One region of the Bacillus sp. TL12 genome, then DNA from elsewhere that is predicted to be linked to it. Evidence: predicted binding sites of a transcription regulator. Region 1 holds the regulator's gene; each other region holds the start of a gene.
The links. Region 1 encodes Rex, which represses fermentation and respiration genes when NADH is low (regulators of the CRP and FNR family bind a similar motif). Its sites were predicted from a motif close to TTGTGAAATATTTCACAA; they were not measured.
Positions count from the first base shown of each region.

Region 2: a site for Rex is predicted at 3,735-3,752, ahead of LOK41_RS19185 (DUF1858 domain-containing protein). Genes of this name have one in related genera too.
Region 3: a site for Rex is predicted at 3,530-3,547, ahead of arcA (arginine deiminase). Genes of this name have one in related genera too.
Region 4: a site for Rex is predicted at 1,520-1,537, ahead of pflB (formate C-acetyltransferase). Genes of this name have one in related genera too.

Region 1 is NZ_JAJJBY010000051.1:2,663-8,047, forward strand. Features, by position in the region: gene tsaD (tRNA (adenosine(37)-N6)-threonylcarbamoyltransferase complex transferase subunit TsaD) at 1-144, shown strand, start outside; gene LOK41_RS25295 (ABC transporter ATP-binding protein) at 419-2,344, opposite strand; gene LOK41_RS25300 (redox-sensing transcriptional repressor Rex) at 2,529-3,158, shown strand; gene LOK41_RS25305 (YdiK family protein) at 3,184-3,378, opposite strand; gene LOK41_RS25310 (CPBP family intramembrane glutamic endopeptidase) at 3,381-4,124, opposite strand; gene groES (co-chaperone GroES) at 4,556-4,840, shown strand; gene groL (chaperonin GroEL) at 4,878-5,385, shown strand, end outside.
Region 2 is NZ_JAJJBY010000023.1:40,781-46,165, forward strand. Features, by position in the region: gene spoVAC (stage V sporulation protein AC) at 1-170, shown strand, start outside; gene spoVAD (stage V sporulation protein AD) at 171-1,187, shown strand; gene spoVAE (stage V sporulation protein AE) at 1,184-1,534, shown strand; gene LOK41_RS19170 (DUF1657 domain-containing protein) at 1,546-1,752, shown strand; gene LOK41_RS19175 (DUF421 domain-containing protein) at 1,774-2,643, shown strand; gene clpP (ATP-dependent Clp endopeptidase proteolytic subunit ClpP) at 2,883-3,464, shown strand; gene LOK41_RS19185 (DUF1858 domain-containing protein) at 3,819-4,046, shown strand; gene LOK41_RS19190 (DUF438 domain-containing protein) at 4,059-5,288, shown strand; gene LOK41_RS19195 (HPr family phosphocarrier protein) at 5,381-5,385, opposite strand, start outside.
Region 3 is NZ_JAJJBY010000016.1:98,650-104,034, forward strand. Features, by position in the region: gene LOK41_RS16305 (SpaA isopeptide-forming pilin-related protein) at 1-854, shown strand, start outside; gene LOK41_RS16310 (SpaH/EbpB family LPXTG-anchored major pilin) at 888-2,549, shown strand; gene argR (arginine repressor) at 2,910-3,359, shown strand; gene arcA (arginine deiminase) at 3,639-4,871, shown strand; partial or broken gene argF (ornithine carbamoyltransferase) at 4,902-5,385, shown strand, end outside.
Region 4 is NZ_JAJJBY010000036.1:25,706-31,090, reverse strand. Features, by position in the region: gene LOK41_RS23320 (serine hydrolase domain-containing protein) at 1-325, shown strand, start outside; gene LOK41_RS23315 (sugar ABC transporter ATP-binding protein) at 417-1,232, shown strand; gene pflB (formate C-acetyltransferase) at 1,648-3,897, shown strand; gene pflA (pyruvate formate-lyase-activating protein) at 3,964-4,695, shown strand; gene LOK41_RS23300 (diglucosyl diacylglycerol synthase) at 5,108-5,385, shown strand, end outside.

The sequences.
Region 1 (5,385 bases):
GAAATTGAGCTTATTATTCCACCGTTATCCTTGTGCACAGATAATGCAGCGATGATTGCAGCAGCGGGCACAATTGCATATGAACAAGGAAAACGTGCAACATTGGCTTTAAATGCAAATCCAGGATTAGATATTGAAGCATAGTTATACACATAATTAACCACAACCTGTGGATAAAACCCATATTATCTGTTGATAATATGGGTTTTATTGTGAGTATTAAATGTGTATAACTTTTTTCTGGTTTGTTGATAATGTGGAAAAGTTATTTTTGTGTTTATATAATAAAGGTGGATATGTGTATAAGGTTGTGGATAATAGTGTTGAGGTCAGACCTTTGACTATTTGTATTGAAAAATAAACAAGGTAGTTGAATGGCTTTCAACTACCTTGTTTTCGACCTATGAATATATAGGGATTATACGTGTAATTCTTCCCATTCAGCCATAAACTTCTCTAATTGTTCTTGTTTTGTTTGCTTTGCTGTTGTAATTTCACTAGCTCTTTCATAATCAGCGTATACTTCAGGAAGGCATAGTTCCTCTTCTAATTTTGCAATTTCCTCTTCCAACGTTACAATGTTTTGTTCGATTTCTTCAATTTTTCGGGCACGCTGACGCTCCTGTTTTTTACGCTCTTTTTCTTCAAGATAATTTAATTTCTCTTGAGCAATAGTTTTTTGGACTGGTGCATCTTCTTCTTGTTTTTCAAACTCAGCACGTTCAATCATTTCATTTTTCTTTTCAATATAGTAGTCATAATCACCTAAATATTCTTGTGCACCAGCTGTCGATAACTCAACAACTGTAGTTGTGACACGGTTAATAAAATAGCGATCATGCGAAACGAATAAAAGAGTTCCTGGATAATCAATTAAGGCATTCTCTAGAATTTCCTTACTATTTAAATCAAGGTGGTTTGTTGGCTCATCGAGAATGAGTAGGTTTGATTTTTGCATCATTAATTTCGCTAGAGCTAATCGAGCTTTTTGACCACCACTTAGAGAAGATACAGGCTTTAATACATCATCCCCTGTGAATAAAAAGTTACCGAGTATCGTACGAATTTCTTTTTCCGGCTCTAGCGGATAATCATCCCATAATTCATTTAAAACACGCTTAGATGATGTTAAGTTTGCTTGTTCTTGATCATAATATCCAATAGATACATTTGAACCGAAAGAAACTTCACCGCTTAGTGTGTTTAATTTATTCACAATTGATTTTAATAATGTAGATTTTCCAATACCATTTGGACCGACTAATGCAACGCTATCACCACGGGTTAAGCGCATGTTTACATGTTCAATGATTGGTTCTTTGTCATATCCGATAGAAACATCTTTTACTTGTAATACGTCGTTTCCGCTTTGTTTTTCGATATCAAAGTGGAAGGATGCAGATTTAGAGTCACCTAATGGCCGAGTTAGTAATTCCATTCTGTCTAACTGCTTTTGACGACTTTGTGCACGTTTTGTTGTAGACGCACGGGCAATATTTTTTTGGACGAAGTCTTCAAGTTTCGCAATTTCCTCTTGTTGTTTCTCATAACGTTTCATTTCTTGCTCATATAGTGCAGCTTTTAAATCTAAATATTTACTGTAGTTACCAACATATCGTCTGCTTTCTTTATTAGAAATTTCATATACTTGTGTAACAAGTTTATCTAAAAAGTAGCGATCGTGGGACACGATTAAAATAGCGCCAGGATAGCCTTGTAAATATTGTTCAAGCCATGTTAATGTATCAATATCTAAGTGGTTTGTTGGCTCGTCCAAGATGAGTAAGTCTGGTTTTGTAAGCAGTAACTTCCCAAGAGCAAGTCTTGTTTTCTGTCCGCCACTTAACGTAGAAATTGTTGTTTGGTGTGTTTCCACTGGAAAACCAAGTCCACTTAAAATGGAGCGAATATCTGCTTCATATTGGTAACCGCCTTGATCTTTGTAGTCTAACTGTAGTTGATCATAATCAGCGAGTAATTTCTCGTACGTAGCAGTATTTGAAAAGTTCTCTTCCTGCCCCATTTCGTGCTCTAGCCTTCGAAGTTTCTTTTCCATTTGTTGCAGGTGAGAAAAGACAGTAAGCATTTCATCCCAAATTGTTAAGGTTGTTTCTAAGCCAGTATTTTGGGCTAAATATCCGATAGAGACATCCTTTGGTTTTATAATTTCTCCGCCATCGTGAGATAGTTCACCAGCAATTATTTTTAATAATGTAGATTTTCCAGCACCATTTCGACCAACTAGTGCAATACGATCTCTTGTTTGAACTTCCAATTTAATGTTTGCAAGAATTGTTTCAGCACCGTATAATTTTGAAAGCCCATTCACTTGTAATAAAATCAATGTTTTCACCTCAAATAATTTCTTAACTTTGCCATGTTTATATTTCTCAATCATACTAAAAATAGTGTATAGTTTAAAATAAAGAGAGAAGTCTTCTCTCTATTATACAAGGAAAGTCATAAGTGCTAAACTTATGTATTTGTTTTAAATCTGTGAACAAAGATAGGAAGAGAGGAGAGGTTACATGGATCAGCAAAAGATTCCACAGGCCACTGCCAAACGATTGCCTCTATACTATCGATTTATCCAAAACTTATCTCTTTCTGGTAAGCAACGTGTTTCATCGGCAGAATTGAGTGAAGCTGTAAAGGTAGACTCAGCAACAATTCGGAGAGATTTTTCATATTTTGGAGCGTTAGGGAAAAAGGGCTATGGATATAATGTAAATTATTTATTATCGTTCTTTCGAGAAACGCTTGATCAAGATGATATAACACGTGTAGCACTTATTGGAGTGGGTAATTTAGGGACCGCTTTCTTACATTATAATTTCACTAAAAATAATAATACAAAGATTGAAATGGCATTTGATGTTAATGAAGAGAAAGTTGGAAAAGAAATCGGAGGAATTCCTGTATATCATTTGGATGAATTAGAAGATCGTTTAACAAATGAGATACAAGTGGCAATATTAACAGTACCTGCTACCGTTGCACAAGCTGTAGCAGATCGATTGGCTGAAACAAATGTACACGGAATTTTAAATTTTACACCGGCGCGATTAAATGTGTCAGAAAATATAAGAATTCATCATATTGATTTAGCTGTAGAATTACAAACACTCGTTTATTTTTTGAAAAATTATCCACAATAAAACGCAGAGGAAATCCCTCTGCGTTTTATTGTTGCTTTTTCTTTGTAAATTTGACTAAGATAAGTCGAAGTGCCAAATTAAAATCAATTGTTGCCATAGCAGCAAACAGCAGTGTCCCAAAGTTCCAAATTGTATCTGTAACGTTCGTAATTGCGAAACGTGTGAAGACACATCCAAGAAGGAAATACAGTGCTGCCATGAACAATGGTGAGTTCCTCATATTTAAAATCCTCCGATAAATCCTTGCATTTTTTCTGCTTGTTTAATCATTTCTTGTATTTGTTCGTTACTTACTAGTACTTGAGTTATTGCGACTAATGTATTCATGGCAACGTGAGCCATAATAGGAACGATGATTCGTTTTGTTTTCACATATAGAAAAGCGAAAACAAGTCCCATGGAAGTGTATACTAACAAGTGTGTAAAATCAAAGTGAATTGCTGCGAAAACAAGCGAACTAATAATTGCCGCGATAAAGAAATTAAATCTTTTATAGAGAGTTCCAAATAAAATTTTTCTAAAGACAATCTCTTCTAAAATAGGGCCAATGATTGATATAACAATAAGAAACCATGGAGTAGCTCTTGCTATTTCCATCAAATCTTGTGTGTTTTGAGAACCAGGATTAATCCCTAATAATCGCATTTCAATATTAGCTGCAAGTATTTGAGCAAACATAGCTAAAAAGAAACCAATAAAAATCCAGCCGATTGTCGCAGGAACACTAGCTCGCTTCGTATCTAAATGTCTATCGCGAATATCGGTTCTAAGTAGCCAAAGTATAATACATAATGCAATGAAAAAGCTGATGATTGACCAGTGACCAGCCATGATTTGCATTTTTTGCTCTCGTGAAACTGCCATATTATCATATAGCCCTGTTTTGAAAAGGAGCCATATTCCAACAATTCCCGATAGTTGCATCAGAATATATGTAACTATAATCCACCAATATTGTTTTTTCAAATGGGTTAACCATCCTTTCTAACTCTAGTTTATGAGATAAGGCGAGATAACATGTAAACATCCCGCTGTGGGATACGTAATAACCGTTTGGATTATGATTTTTTTGTAAATCTTTATTTGAAAATGAAATAGATAACAGGAAAAAGCAGTGCCTATAGAGAAAATAACTTATGGCATCTTTCATATTGTAACATACGATAAGTGGAAAAGCCGATTCATATATCGCGTGCCTTCTTAATAATGGTTATAAGGGAGAATTATTTTTTAGAAAGGCGTATAGAAAAAGTTTATCTAGTAATTTGCGAAAAAATTATGATTTTTTTACTTGCAAAAGAAAATTAGATTATTTATTATTATAAGTGTGTTAGCACTCGTGGTCTTTGAGTGCTAATAAAGAAAATTTACATAGGAAAATGAGGAGGTTATTGTTCATGCTAAAGCCATTAGGTGATCGCGTTGTAATTGAGCTTGTTCAAGCAGAAGAAAAAACAGCAAGTGGTATTGTATTACCAGACACTGCAAAAGAAAAACCACAAGAGGGTAAAGTTATTGCAGTAGGTACTGGTCGAGTGCTTGAAAATGGTGAGCGTGTTGCTTTAGAGGTAGCAGCAGGTGATCTTATCATCTTCTCAAAATATGCAGGTACTGAAGTGAAATATGAAGGTACAGACTACTTGATTTTACGTGAAAGTGACATTTTAGCAGTTATCGGTTAATTATATACATTTTAAAAATCCAAGGGGGTCAATTATTATGGCAAAAGATATTAAATTTAGTGAAGAAGCACGTCGTTCGATGCTTCGTGGTGTCGACACTCTTGCAAACGCAGTAAAAGTAACACTTGGACCAAAAGGTCGCAACGTTGTACTTGAGAAAAAATTCGGTTCACCACTTATTACAAATGATGGTGTAACAATCGCGAAAGAAATCGAATTAGAAGATGCATTCGAAAACATGGGTGCAAAATTAGTAGCAGAAGTTGCTAGCAAAACCAATGACGTAGCTGGTGACGGAACAACAACTGCAACTGTATTAGCACAAGCTATGATTCGTGAAGGTTTAAAAAACGTAACAGCTGGTGCGAACCCAATGGGCCTTCGTAAAGGTATCGAAAAAGCTGTTGTTGCGGCAGTAGAAGAATTAAAAACGATTTCTAAACCAATCGAAGGTAAATCTTCTATCGCGCAAGTAGCTGCTATCTCTGCTGCTGACGAAGAAGTAGGTAAACTAATTGCTGAGGCAATGGAGCGCGTTGGTAACG
Region 2 (5,385 bases), on a different contig from region 1:
TTGGAAATTCTGTTATATCCGCTTGTATTGAACATAAGACAGAAGGCTTTGTCCTTGGAGTAGGTGGCAACATGTTTAAATTGGCGGGATCCGTGATTTTATTTGGTGTATTCGCCGCTTTTGTTATCGGCCTTATTAAAACCATCCTTATCCAATTGGGAGGGCTGTAAATGCTACAAGGACACCGAACATGGGTATTTGAAAATAAACCGGTCATCATCTCAACAGGGGTTATCGGAGGTCCATTTGAAGCAAAGGGAAAAATCCCCGAAGACTTTGATGCCCTTCATGAAGATTTATGGCTTGGGCAAGATTCTTATGAAAAAGCACATAAAGTGTTATTTGAAGAAGCTTGCAGTCGCGCAACCGAAAAAGCCAAGCTTCGAAAAGAAGATATTCAGTTCATTTTAGCAGGTGACCTTATCAACCAAATTACGCCCTCTAGCTTTGCTTGCCGTACGCTCGGCGCTCCCTATATTGGATTATTTGGTGCTTGTTCTACTTCTATGGAAGGGCTTGCCCTCGGTGCAAGTATTGTAAATGCAAAAGGAGCAAAATATTTATTAACAGGTGCATCCAGTCACAATACCGCTGTTGAAAAACAATTTCGCTATCCTACTGAATATGGCGGACAAAAACCACCTACTGCTCAATGGACCGTCACAGGAGCTGGTGCCGCTCTTTTGAGCGATCAAGGAGAAGGACCACGTGTTACATCAGCGACAATTGGTCGAATTGTCGATATGGGTTTAACCGACCCTTTTAACATGGGAGGTGCGATGGCTCCTGCTGCCGTCGATACAATCGAAGCTCATTTACGCGAAAGACAAATTGATGCATCCTACTATGACTTAATCGTTACAGGCGATCTCGGTCATGTCGGACGGGAAATTGCTTATGATTTACTGCATAAGCACGGGACAAAAGTAACAAGCGAACAGTTTCAAGATTGCGGATTACTCATTTATAGAGAAGGTCAGCCCGTAATAGCAGGAGCGAGTGGTCCAGGTTGTTCAGCGACCGTCGTATACGGACATTTATTGAACAGAATGAAAAAAGGAGAATTCAATCGAATACTTGTCGTAGCTACCGGCGCTTTACTATCTCCTCTTACCTTCCAGCAAGACGAGTCTATTCCGTGTATCGCTCATGCCGTATCGATTGAATTTGGAGGTGCAAGGCAATGATTTTTTTCTGGGCTTTTGTCGTCGGTGGGCTCATCTGCGTAATCGGGCAACTTATGTTTGACGTCGGTAAGCTCACACCCGCTCACACAATGTCAACGCTCGTTGTTGCTGGTGCAATACTAGATGGATTTGGTCTATACGAGCCTTTAATTGATTTTGCAGGTGCTGGAGCAACGGTTCCGATTACAAGTTTCGGAAATGCCCTTGTTCATGGAGCCATGGCTGAAGCAGCAAAACATGGTATTGTCGGGGTTATAACCGGAATGTTTAAAGTAACAAGTGCTGGTATATCTGCAGCTATTATCTTCGGATTTATCGGAGCATTATTATTTAAACCAAAAGGATAAGAGGTGTTTGCATGACGGTTGTTGCTAGTGTAAAAACATGTCTCGCTAGTTTAAAAAGTGCACAAGCAGGTTTAAGCACACTTTCACAAAACGCTGCTGAAGAAGAAGCAAAACGAGTTTTCCATGAATGTATGATGGAAATGGACAGTGTAATCGCTGACCTTAACAGTAGAATTTCCGTATTAGAACGAGAAGAACCACAATATAAAGGATTTTAGCTGAACAGGAGGGAATTAACTATGCCTCATGTACCAGATTGGCTGCTTGTCATTATACGCTCCTTAGCTCTTTTAGTTATTTTATTTTCAATGACAAAATTGCTTGGAAAAAGGCAAATTTCACAGCTTTCATTTTTCGAATACGTTGCAGGTTTGACAATCGGTAACATCGCTGCTGAAATTACAACGGGACTAGAGCGCAACTTTTGGCATGGTGTTTCTAGTATGCTTATTTTTTCGCTCATACCATTTTTCGCAGGTATTGTTGCTTTAAAAAACAAGCGACTCAGAAACTTCATTGAAGGAAAAGCGACTATTTTTATAAAAGACGGGAAAGTCCTTGAAGATAATTTAAAGAAAGAAAATTATACAATTGATGAATTACTAGAACTTCTTAGAAAGAAAAATGCTTTTAATATAGCAGATGTTGAATATGCTGTATTGGAGTCGGGCGGTGAACTAAATGTCTTGTTAAAAAGAGACAAACAACCGCTTACTCCAAAAGATATCGGCTTACAAATAGCACCTGCAAAAGAAACACAAACGGTAATTATGGATGGAAACGTACTAGATGAACCACTTTCAGCCAGTGGTCATAATCGTGCTTGGCTTCACGCCGAGTTAGAGAAACTTGGCGTGGTGATAGAAAATGTCTTTATCGGGCAAGTCGATTCTTACGGACAACTTACTGTCGATATATATGATGATAAACTTCAAATGCCATCCCCTCAGGATAGACCATTATTGTTGGCTTCTCTAAAAAAATGTCAAGCTGATCTTGAATTATTCTCATTAGAAACAAAATCGAAATCGGCAAGTCAAATGTATAGCAAAAACGCAAAACAAGTCCAACATATTTTAAATAGAGTAACTTATCTCCTAAAAGAATAATACACAAAAGAACGCTTCTATAGAAAAGGCGTTCTTTTGTTATTTAGCCTATTACATACGTTTAAATTTATATAATTCGGTTATCATGTTGAAGATACATAAGCAGGGAATTTCAAAAACATAGCGAATAAATCATGGTACAACTACATATTTTTTTGATTTAAAGTGGTTTCGTTTGACCTTTATTGACCATAATTGTATTATAAGACTAAGAAAGCTTTCAAAGGAGGAAATAACAGATGAATTTAATTCCTACAGTAATTGAACAAACAAATCGTGGAGAACGCGCTTACGATATTTACTCTCGACTATTAAAAGACCGCATCATTATGCTTGGTAGCGCAATTGATGACAACGTAGCAAACTCAATCGTTTCCCAGCTTTTATTCTTGGAATCTCAAGATCCAGAAAAAGATATTCACTTATACATTAACAGCCCTGGTGGTTCTATCACAGCAGGTATGGCAATCTACGATACAATGCAGTTTATTAAACCAAACGTATCAACAATTTGTATCGGTATGGCAGCATCTATGGGTGCTTTCCTACTTGCAGCAGGTGAAAAAGGAAAACGTTTCGCACTTCCAAACAGTGAAGTAATGATTCACCAACCACTCGGCGGAGCACAAGGTCAAGCAACTGAAATCGAAATTGCTGCAAAACGTATCCTATTCTTACGTGAAAAACTAAACCAAATTCTTGCTGATCGTACAGGTCAACCGTTAGAAGTACTACAACGCGACACAGACCGCGACAACTTCATGACAGCAGAAAAAGCACTAGAATACGGCTTAATCGATAAAATCTTTACAAATCGTTAATATACTTAAAAGCGGAATCGGCTCGTTTAGAATCGCTACCCCAAAAGGCTATCGCACATGCGATAGCCTTTCTTATTGACCACTTCCCAAAATATATCAGCGATTTTTTCAATATATCAGCTGTTTCTCATAATATATCGGCGCAAATTGAAATATATCAGCGGTTCGACACAACATATCGACTATTCGACAAAATACCCATTCTCCCCCACCCTCTCCATACACATTTATTCCATATCGAAAAGTGACAAACTTGTTAATAAAACAAATGTGTGATTTGGCTCACAATTTTATTCCAATCTTTATGTTACAGTTTAATTGATAATTCATATCAATTGTTTCGAGGTGAGAATGATGATAAAACAAATTAATTTTCATCATACTGTTTATGATTTAACGACTCAATATCCTGAAATTATCCCAATTCTAAAGAACCTTGGATTTGAAAATATAACGAAACCTAATATGCTACAAACAGCCGGCCGTATAATGACTATTCCGAAAGGCTGCCGAATGAAAGGTATTTCATTAGACATAGTAAAAGAGGCTTTTCAAAATAATGGATTTAACATTAACGAGTAGAGGAGAATCCTTATGAGTGAAATGATTAATAACCGTGAACAAGAAAATATAAATAGCTCTGAACGACAAACAATCTTAAAGACTATTATTAAAGATCTTCATAACGGAAAAAGCGTAGAAGATGTAACCGCTCAGTTTCAAGAAGCAATCGGAAATATTACCGTCGCAGAAATTTCAAAACTCGAACAGGCACTTATGGAGGAAGAAGGAATTCCTGTAGAAGAAGTACAACGTTTATGTTCCGTGCATACAGCTGTTTTTAAGGGATCTATTGAAGAAATCCATCAGTCTAATAAACAAGAAGAACAGCCGGGACATCCGATTCATACATTTAAAATAGAAAATAAAGAAATCGACCTACTTGTGAATTTCAAACTTCAACTTCACTATGAACGTTTTGAAAAAGAAGATAACGAAGAAAACATTTATAAATTACTAGAAGACTTAAATTTATTACTAGATGTTGATAAACATTATAGCCGGAAAGAAAATCTGCTTTTCCCTTATTTAGAGAAATACGGTATTTACGGACCAACTCAAGTTATGTGGGGCGTTGATGACAGAATTCGTGACGCTATTAAAGAGGCAAAACAACAATTATTAAATTATAATCAAGATAAAAAATCAGTCTTAGACAGTATTTCTTTCGTCATCCAGGACGTAACCGAAATGATTTTTAAAGAAGAAAACATTTTATTTCCAATGGCCCTTCAAACTCTTACAGAAGATGAATGGCTAAAAATCGCTCATGAAAGTGATGAAATCGGCTACTGCTTAACAAGTCCTATAAATACATGGAAACCAGAAAGAAATATGATCAAAGAAGAAGCTATATCCGAAGGGTTGATTCGTTTCGAAACAGGTATATTATCTTTGAAACAGCTAGAACTGATGTTAAATCACTTACCTGTGGATATTACGTTCATTGACGAAAATGATGTTGTGCGCTACTTCTCCCATGGAAAAGAACGAATCTTTGCCCGTACGAAAGCTGTCATTGGTCGAACAGTCCAAAACTGCCATCCTCCAAAAAGCGTTCATGTCGTTGAAAAACTCTTAGAAGATTTCAAATCTGGAAAAAAAGATTGTGAAGATTTTTGGATTAAATTTCAAGATAAATATGTATATATTCGCTACTTCGCAGTACGAAATACAAATGGAAAATATATGGGTACTCTTGAATTTACGCAAAATATTCAACCGATTCGTGAACTTCAAGGAGAAAAACGGATTCTTTCATAATTCATATGAGAATGATAAAGTGAACCTTTAATTGGCGATTCGCCACAACAAATTGCCCCAATCAAAAAAGCTATCGCTGCATGCGATAGCTTTTACT
Region 3 (5,385 bases), on a different contig from region 1:
TAGATCCAGGTGAATATCAAGTTAGATTTAAAATAGCAGATGGATATAAGTGGACGCAAAAGAATGCTGGAAATGATGAAAAAAGCGACTCTAACGTTGATAAAGATGGATATTCAGAAACTATCAAACTTGGTGAAGATGAACATAATATGACAATCGATGCCGGACTAGTTGAAGATACAGTTGATTCTGGAGAACTAGAAATTACGAAAATCGATAAAGATAGCGGTTCTCTGTTAGAAGGGGCTGTTTTCGAAGTTCGGGATAAAGATAATCAGGTCATTCAAACAATCGCATCAGGAAACGATGGAAAAGCTAGAGCAACTGATTTACCAATCGGTGAATATAAGTTAGTGGAAGTCACAGCTCCAGAAGGTTATAAACTAGACGGTAAATCATACAATTTTGAAATAACGAAAGACACAAAAACGCCGGTAGAGATAACTGTTGAAAATGAATTGCTAGATAAAGGACTCATTGAAATTGAGAAAGTGGATGCGAAAGACCACAACTTGAAATTAAAAAATGCAGTATTCCAAATTTTAGATAAAAATGGAAAAGAAGTAGGGAAATTAACGACAGATGAAAATGGTAAGGCAACTTCTGGTCAATTAGAATTTGGTAAATACACGATTAAAGAAGTGCAAGCACCAGATGGCTATATGCTTTTAAGAGATCCAATTGAAGTAGAGGTCGGATCCTCAGTACAAAAAATAACGATAGAAAATACGAAGAGTGAATGGGTAATTCCGGACACTGGTGGAATAGGGACCACTATTTTCTATCTTACCGGTACGATACTTATGGTAATCACGGTATTTTTATTTTTCCGTAAAAGAAGTAGTAACGAATAGAGTTAAAAATTAATAGAGAAGGAGATAATAAATATGAAAAAGATTTTTAGTATGCTTTTAATGTTTGTATTAACATTTGCAACATTACCGAGTATGTTTGCAAATGCAGCAGCTCCAGAGAAAGGTTCTTTAACAATTCATAAGTACGAACAAGAAAAAGGTGCAGCAACAGGTGAAGGAACTGGTGAAGCGGGTCAAACAATTCCAGGAGATGCTAAGGCACTAGAAGGAGTAACGTTTGAAATTAAACAAATCAAATCTTTTGAAAAGATTACAAAAGATGGCGAGATTGTAAAAGAAGCTGTAAAAGATGTTACAGATGCAAAAGCGATTACAAAAACAACAGGTAAAGATGGACAAGCTACATTTACAGATCTTTCTTTAGGTCGTTATGAAGTAAAAGAAATTGCTGGTCCAGCTCATGTTAATTTAAATAAAAACACGTATTACGTTGATGTTCCGATGACAGGTAAAACAGGAGAAAAATTGAATTACGATGTTCATATTTATCCAAAGAATGAAACAAAACGTGGTGCAGTAGAATTAATCAAAACAGGTGCAAAAGATAAAGTATTAAAAGGTGTAGAATTTACTTTATATCATGAAGATGAAACAGTAGTTAAAGATGGAGAAGGTTTAACTACTGGTAATGATGGTGCAATTCGTGTAGAAAACTTACCATATGGTAACTACTACTTTAAAGAAACAAAAGCGCTAGATGGATATGTTTTAGATCCAACAAAACATGCGTTTTCAATTAAAGAATCAGGTACAATTAATGCAGATGGTACAATTAAGTCTGGTGTTGTAGTGCCAGTACTAGTGAAAAACTATGAAGAACCAACGATTGACAAAAAGATTAATAATGATCTGGAATTTTTACCGATTAATCCGCTAAAAGATTACAACTATGATATTAAAACGTTAATCCCAGAGGATATTAAAGATTATAAGAATTACGTTGTAACAGATACTTTAGATAATCGATTAGTGATTCAAGGTAAGCCAGTTGTGAAAATTGATGGTGTAGAAGTGGATTCAAGTGTGGTAGAAGTAGTTGTAGAAGGACAAAAAGTAACAGCTACTGTAAAAGATTTTTCAAAATTAAATGGTAAAAAAGAGCTTCATTTACAAATCAAATCACAAATTAAAGAAGGCGTAGTAGCTGGAACAGAAATTCCAAATACAGCAACAATTGATTTTACAAACAACAATGATGTAAGTGGTAAAAAGGAATCTAAACCAGTAATTGTTGTCCCAACAACTGGTAACATTGCATTAACAAAAGTTGATGGTGCTGATGGTAAAAAACTAGAAGGCGCAGAATTTAAACTACAAGATAAAAATGGAAACATTGTAGTAGTAAATGGTAAAGAAATGACAGGTGTATCAAATAGTGATGGTGTAATTACATGGGAACAAATTCCATATGGTGAGTATCAAATCGTTGAAACGAAAGCACCAACATATAAAGATGGTACGGAAGTGAAATCTTACCAAAAATTAAGAGAACCAATCAATGTGACAATTGATAAAGATAACCAAACAGTGAAATTAACAGTAGAAAACAACAAGAGCGGCTGGATTCTTCCTGCAACAGGTGGTATGGGCACAGTTCTATTCACTGTAGTAGGTTTTGTGTTAATGGCTGTAGCAGCGTTTGTATTCTTTAGAAAAAATCCTGCAAAAAACTAAGGTTATAGAGAAATATAGTGATGTAATGTGAAAAGAGGAGGGCGAGTAGCTCTCCTTTTTTGCATTTTAAGACACTTAAAGGAAATGCAGATGTATCCCGCATTAACGGACAGTAACACTCCCACCTCAAAATTCAGCGAAAGCAAAGAAGTTAGGTGGGAGATGAACTGTCCGTAAAAGCCCGATTCGTTCAACTAATAATCAGTGGGGGATGAAGAAAACCCCCACTGATTAAAGTTTCACTTTATGTTTTAGGAAACGTTAAACTATGAACGTTTCCGCAACATTTAAGGATGTCTCTTTCGAATCAAAATTATAGCAATATATAATGAGGTTATAACATTCGAAAGGGTGTCTTTTATGAAAAAAGAGAAAAGACAGCGGCTCATTAAACAATTGGTTAGAGAGTATGAAATAGATACACAAGAGAAATTAGTAGAATTGTTAGAGAAACATGGTGTAGCGGTGACACAAGCGACAATTTCACGAGATATTCGTGAGTTAAATTTAATAAAGGTGACATCTTCAAACGGTTTAGTAATATATAAGGTTTTTTCAGAAGACAGTTTACAAACTGATATGAAATTAAAGAAAAAGTTGAGAGAAGTAGTAGTAAAGATTGATTATGTAGATCAATTAACGATTATTAAGACATTGCCGGGAAATGCTCATGTTATTGGTGTGCTATTAGATTCTTTAGACTGGAAAGAAAAAGTAGGATGCATTTGTGGAAATGATACATGCCTTGTAATTTCGAAATCAAAATTAGATAGAGAAATTCTAGAAGAAAGGTTAAATTTGATTATATAAAAAAGAGGTTGTTTCTAATTTATATTAGAAACAACCTCTTTTTTATGAAGAAATATAATATAAATTGATAGGTGTTTATGCATGGGATATACGTAATATAGGTTTATTCAGTAAAATTGATGGTAAAATCATTCATAAAAATACAGATAGATATTATTTTAAAAAACAACTTGTGAAATTTTTCACTTAAGAGTGTCAGCGTTTTCATAAAAAGGGAATGACATACCGTTTATGATGTACTTGTAAGACATCAAACGAACCTAAAAGGAGGTACAACAAATGAAACATCCGATACATGTTACTTCAGAAATTGGGGAATTACAAACGGTGTTATTAAAGCGTCCTGGTAAAGAAGTGGAAAACTTAACGCCAGATTATTTACAAGAATTATTATTTGACGATATCCCATATTTACCAATTATTCAAAAAGAACATGATTATTTTGCACAAACATTACGCAATCGGGGTGTTGAAGTTCTGTATTTAGAAAAACTAGCAGCTGAAGCGTTAGTTGATAAAGGGCTTCGTGAAGAATTTGTTGATCGTATTTTAAAAGAAGGACAAGCAGATGTGAATGTTGCACACCAAACTTTAAAAGAATATTTACTTTCCTTTTCAAATGAAGAATTGATTCAAAAAATTATGGGTGGCGTGCGGAAAAACGAAATTGAAACGAGTAAGAAAACGCATCTGTATGAATTAATGGAAGATCATTATCCATTTTATTTAGATCCAATGCCAAATTTATATTTTACTCGTGATCCAGCAGCTTCTATAGGTGACGGTTTAACAATTAACAAAATGAGAGAACCAGCACGGAGACGTGAATCATTGTTTATGGAATATATCATTAAATATCATCCGCGATTTGCAAATCATGATGTGCCAGTTTGGTTAGATCGTGATTATAAGTTTCCAATTGAAGGCGGCGACGAGCTAATTTTAAATGAAGAAACAATTGCAATTGGTGTATCTGCTCGTACTTCAGCAAAAGCAATTGAGCGTTTAGCTAAAAATTTATTTAGTCGCCAAAATAAAATTAAAAAAGTGCTAGCAATAGAAATTCAAAAATGTCGTGCATTTATGCATTTAGATACCGTATTTACAATGGTCGATTATGACAAATTTACAATTCACCCAGCAATTCAAGGGCCGAAAGGAAATATGAATATTTATATTTTAGAAAAAGGAAAGGATGAAGAAACTCTTAAAATTACGCATCGTACATCTTTAACGGAAGCATTGAAAGAAGTATTAGGGTTAAGCGAATTAGTACTGATCCCTTGCGGAGGAGGAGATGTCATTGCTTCTGCTCGTGAACAATGGAACGATGGATCAAATACATTAGCAATTGCGCCAGGAGTAGTTGTTACATATGATCGCAACTATGTATCTAATGCTTTATTACGAGAGCATGGCATCGAAGTTATCGAAATATTAAGCTCGGAATTATCTCGCGGTCGTGGGGGCCCACGTTGCATGAGTATGCCAATTGTTAGAAAAGATATTTAGTATAAATAACGGAGAAAGTAGGGATGAATCATGTTGATGACTAAACCAAACTTAAAAGGAAGAAGTTTTCTTGCTGAAAAAGATTTCACAGAAGAGGAATTAGTATATCTCCTTGACTTAGCGGCAGAGTTAAAAGAGAAAAAGAAAAACGGTATTCCACATCGTTATTTAGAAGGTAAAAACGTAGCGCTTTTATTTGAGAAAACCTCAACTCGTACGCGTTGTGCATTTACAGTTGCATGTACAGATTTAGGTGCAAATCCTGAATATTTAGGTAAAGGTGATATTCAGCTCGGTAAAAAAGAATCTGTTGAAGATACAGCGAAAGTTTTGGGGCGTATGTTTGATGGAATTGAATTCCGTGGTTTCGATCATGCGACAGTAGAATCTTTAGCAGAAAATTCCGGTGTGCCAGTATGGAATGGTTTAACAGATATGTGGCATCCAACACAAACACTTGCAGATTTATTAACTGTAAGAGAGCATGTAGGACGTTTGAAAGACGTGAAGCTCG
Region 4 (5,385 bases), on a different contig from region 1:
ACAATTATATGGAAATGGTGATATATATACGAGTGCAAATGATTTATATTTATTTAATGAAGCACTATTTTCTGGGAAGCTAATATCTAAAGAGAGCTATGATCAAATGTTTACAGCATTTAAAAAAGATTATGGATTTGGTTGGTATGTAAATCCGGGAAGTTACTCTAATCATGGTGTAATGCCTGGATGGAATTGCTTAAATGGATTTAGTAGAAGTGGGAATGTGTATGTTATTTTATTATCTAATATTCAAAATAATATTAAATCATTTGGTACGCTTAATAATGATATTTATACAATGCTACAGCATATTGAAGTGTAAGAGATTATCCTCTGGGGTAGTCTTTTTTTATGAGTTGAGGCAGAATCTATTTATTGAGATAATGAAAAAAATGGAAAGGGAGAAGGAGGTTATGAGTATTCATAAGCATCATGCGCGTAATGCGAGGCGAACTTTACTTTTAGCTATTATTGTATGGATTATTATTATGATTGGATGCGTAGTGGAATATCAAAATGGAACACTTCTTAGTTCGGAAAAGGGGATTCTAGAATTAATAAGTATTATGTTACCAGCGTGTATTCTATTGATTTATAGTTTGGTAGAAAAGAGCAGAGCTAAGAGGATAGAAAAGATTGTTCAAGGGAAAGAAATTTCCTTATTGTTGGAGCAAAGAAGATTTGTCGTTCGTAGGGAAACTAATTTTTTTACGGCAGTTACATACTTTGGGCTAGAGGGAAATACAATGGGGATGCTCGAAGAAAAATATGATTCTAAAATTCAAACGATATGGAAAAGTATCTTATCCTTTTTCTTTAAAGGAATGAATGAGCAACAATTTTATTTATTAAATGAATTAGGTGAAGAGCTGTTAGTAATTAAGAAGAAAAGAGGTGTACGGAATTCATATACATTTTATAGCATAATGGGAGAGAGAATCGGTGAATTCAATCAATTGTTAAGCTTAACAAAATGGGAGTGGAGCTTCCTATCATCTGAAGGAAAAGAAATCGGGAAAGTTACAGGAGATTTATCAGGTACATTACAAAAAGGAAAATGGCAAGATGGAACTTATATTGATGTGAAAGAAGACGGGATTCCGTTAGAAGCGGTTCAATATTTCTCTGCAAGTGGGGGATCACTTGTTACAGTATCTGTAGCGGAACATACAGAGTTACAGCGAGCGGTATATTACGCTGTGGCTGCAATTATAACTTTGAAAAATTAAAAAACATCTAAAACGTTATCCTCGTTATTCTAGATTAAGACTCAATTTAATCAGAAGTTATATCTCATTCATTATGAAAAGAAGTGTACCAAATAGGTACACTTCTTTCTATTCTGTTTTAGAAAAACTATAACAGAATAAGAGATAAGGGTATTACAGTTTAAAATGGGTATGACTCTTTATACCACAGAATAGGATTCGTTTATAAGGATACCAAAAAAATACAATTAAGGAAAGTCTTAATTTTAAAGAGTTAAAATTGAAGTTAATACTACGCGCATAGTAGTTTGCTCAACATTTCACAAATGTGTCACAACTATTCCGTTCGCTTTTTCAAAAAAGTAGTATTCTAAATGTGTAAGCTGTTATATAAAAAATCTTAGTCCTGTACTAATCAAAAATGGAGGAGATTAGGATGACTCAAGTATTAGAAAATGTAAAAAACGCATGGACAAACTTTAAAGGTGAAAAGTGGAAAGCAGAGATTGATGTTCGCGATTTCATTTTAAATAATGTAAACGTTTTCGAAGGGGACGAATCTTTCTTAACGGAAGCAACAGAAGCAACGAAACAACTTTGGGATCAAGTAATGGATTTAACGAAACAAGAACGTGATAATGGTGGCGTCCTTGATATGGATACAAGCATTGTTTCTTCTATTACATCTCATGGTCCTGGATATTTAAATAAAGATACTGAAAAAGTAGTTGGTTTCCAAACAGATAAACCATTTAAACGTTCTTTACAACCATACGGTGGTATTCGTATGGCAGAGCAAGCTTGTGAATCTTATGGATATGAAATGGACAAAGAATTAAGCCGTATTTTCAGAGATTGGCGTAAAACGCATAATCAAGGTGTATTCGATGCTTATACTCCTGAAATGAGAGCAGCTCGTAAATCTGGCGTTATTACGGGTCTTCCAGATGCATATGGCCGTGGACGTATTATTGGTGACTATCGCCGCGTAGCATTATATGGTGTTGATCGCTTAATAGAAGCGAAAAAAGAAGATTTAAATTTAACTGGTGGCGTAATGAGCGAAGATACAATGCGTTTACGCGAAGAGTTATCTGAGCAAATGCGTGCACTTCAAGAGTTAAAACAAATGGCAGCTTCTCATGGTTTTGATATTTCTAAACCAGCAACAAATGCACAAGAAGCATTCCAATGGTTATACTTCGCTTATCTTGCAGCAATTAAAGAACAAAACGGGGCAGCAATGAGCCTTGGACGTACTTCTACATTCTTAGATATCTTCATTGAAAGAGATATTGAAAATGGTACATTAACAGAAGAAGAAGCGCAAGAAATTGTTGATCACTTCATCATGAAATTACGTCTTGTAAAATTCGCAAGAACGCCTGATTACAATGAATTGTTCTCTGGTGATCCAACTTGGGTAACTGAATCTATCGGTGGTATTGCACTTGATGGTCGTCCATTAGTAACGAAAAACTCATTCCGTTTCTTGCACACATTAGATAACTTAGGACCAGCTCCAGAGCCAAACTTAACAGTTCTTTGGTCTAAACAATTACCACAGAACTTTAAAAACTACTGTGCGAAAATGTCTATTAAAACATCTGCAATTCAATATGAAAATGATGACATTATGCGCCCAGAGTATGGCGATGATTACGGTATTGCTTGTTGTGTGTCTGCAATGAGAATTGGTAAGCAAATGCAGTTCTTCGGAGCTCGTGCAAACTTAGCTAAGACACTACTATATGCAATTAATGGCGGTAAAGATGAAAAATCAAAAGAACAAATTGGACCTGAATTTGCACCTATCACTTCTGAAGTATTAGAGTACGAAGAAGTTATGCGTAAATTTGATATGACAATGGAATGGCTAGCAGGTTTATATTTAAACACATTAAATGTTATCCATTATATGCACGATAAATATAGTTATGAACGTATTGAAATGGCACTTCATGATACAAATGTTCTTCGTACAATGGCAACAGGTATCGCTGGCTTATCTGCAGTAGCTGACTCTTTAAGTGCAATTAAATACGCAAAAGTAAAACCAATTCGTGATGAAAATGGTATTGCAGTTGACTTCGAAATCGAAGGTGATTTCCCTAAATACGGTAACAATGATGATCGTGTAGATGAAATTGCAGTAGATCTTGTAAAAACATTTATGAACAAGCTTCGTAAACATAAAACATACCGTAATTCTGTTCATACAATGTCAATCTTAACTATTACATCTAACGTTGTATATGGTAAGAAAACAGGTAACACTCCAGACGGTCGTCGTACTGGTGAACCGTTTGCGCCAGGTGCAAACCCTATGCATGGACGCGATACAAAAGGTGCACTAGCATCACTATTATCTGTTGCAAAATTACCTTATGAAGATGCGCAAGATGGTATTTCTAATACATTCTCAATTATTCCAAAAGCGCTTGGTAAAGAAGATGATGTACAAGTTAAAAACTTAGTATCTATGCTTGATGGATATGCGGTTAAAGAAGGACATCACTTAAATATTAACGTATTTAACCGTGAAACATTAATGGATGCAATGGAACATCCTGAAAAATATCCACAATTAACAATTCGTGTATCTGGTTACGCAGTTAACTTCATTAAATTAACTCGTGAACAACAAATCGATGTAATTAACCGTACAATGCATGAAAGTATGTAAGTAAAAAGTTTCCCTCTGTTTTTATAAACACAGAGGGAGGCTGTTTCAATAGAGGAGGAAGTTAACATGGTAAAAGGAAGAATTCATTCTGTAGAGTCTTGTGGTACTGTTGATGGCCCAGGAATTCGTTATGTCATATTTACACAAGGGTGTCTATTACGCTGCCAATATTGTCATAATGCTGATACGTGGGAAATTGGTAAAGGAAAAGAAATAACAGTTGAAGAAGTGATGCAGGATGTTACATGTTACCTTCCCTTTATTGAAGCTTCCGGAGGTGGCATCACAGTGAGTGGTGGGGAACCTTTACTGCAGTTAGATTTTTTAATTGAGTTATTTAAGAAATGTAAAGAAATCGGAATTCATACGACAATTGATTCTTCAGGCGGTTGCTATTCTGAAGAAACAGAGTTCCAAAGAAAACTAGATATTTTAATGGACTATACAGACTTAGTATTATTAGATTTAAAACATATCGATCCTAAAAAGCACCGTAAATTAACTGGTAAAACGAACGAACACATTTTACAATTTGCTCGTTATTTATCTGATAAACAAAAACCAATTTGGGTAAGACACGTATTAGTTCCAGGTGTTACTGATAGTGAAGAAGATTTGCAAAGATTATCTAACTTCATTCAAAGTCTTTCTAACGTAAAGAAAGTAGAAGTCTTACCATATCACAAGCTTGGTGTATATAAATGGGAAGCACTTGGACATAAATATCCTCTTGAAGGTGTAGAACCTCCAACAGAAAAAAATGTTCAAAATGCAAAAAATATTTTACAAGCAGTCTAATCCAAATGGATTAGACTTTTTGTTTTCTTTTAATAAAATCTAGAGTATATCTAAAGAAAAGAGTATACTGAAAGTAGAATATCCATATTTTTGTAAAGAAATAAAAGGATAAATTTACATAATTGTAAAGGGAAAACCAAATAGTAACAAGAATTAAGAAGTAGCAGGGCGAGTATCATGAAGTATGATTATTTGTAAGTTATTGCGAAAGCTCTTATAGGAAAGTATAATATAAAGATATGAGCACAGATAGGATTAAGGGGTCAATCTTATATGCTTTGCATATCCACGACAGGTACATAGCTAACATGAAAGTGTTGGAATCCAAACATGTAATTTTTTTTTAGGAAAATGTTTTTCCTATTGTCGTATATGCAATACGGGAAAGCGAAAAAGCTAGGAGTGGATTTGTTTGATAAAAAACCCCAAGGTTTTAATATTAACTGCACATTACGGTAATGGTCATGTGCAAGTAGCAAAAACATTAGAACAAACATTTCGTCAAAAAGGAATTAAAGATGTGATTGTTTGTGATCTATTTGGAGAATCACATCCGGTCATAACGGACATTACAAAATATCTATATTTAAAAAGTTATACAATAGGTAAAGAGTTATATCGTTTGTTTTATTACGGTGTAGAGAAAATTTATGATAAAAAAATCGCATCGTGGTATGCAAACTTTGGGAG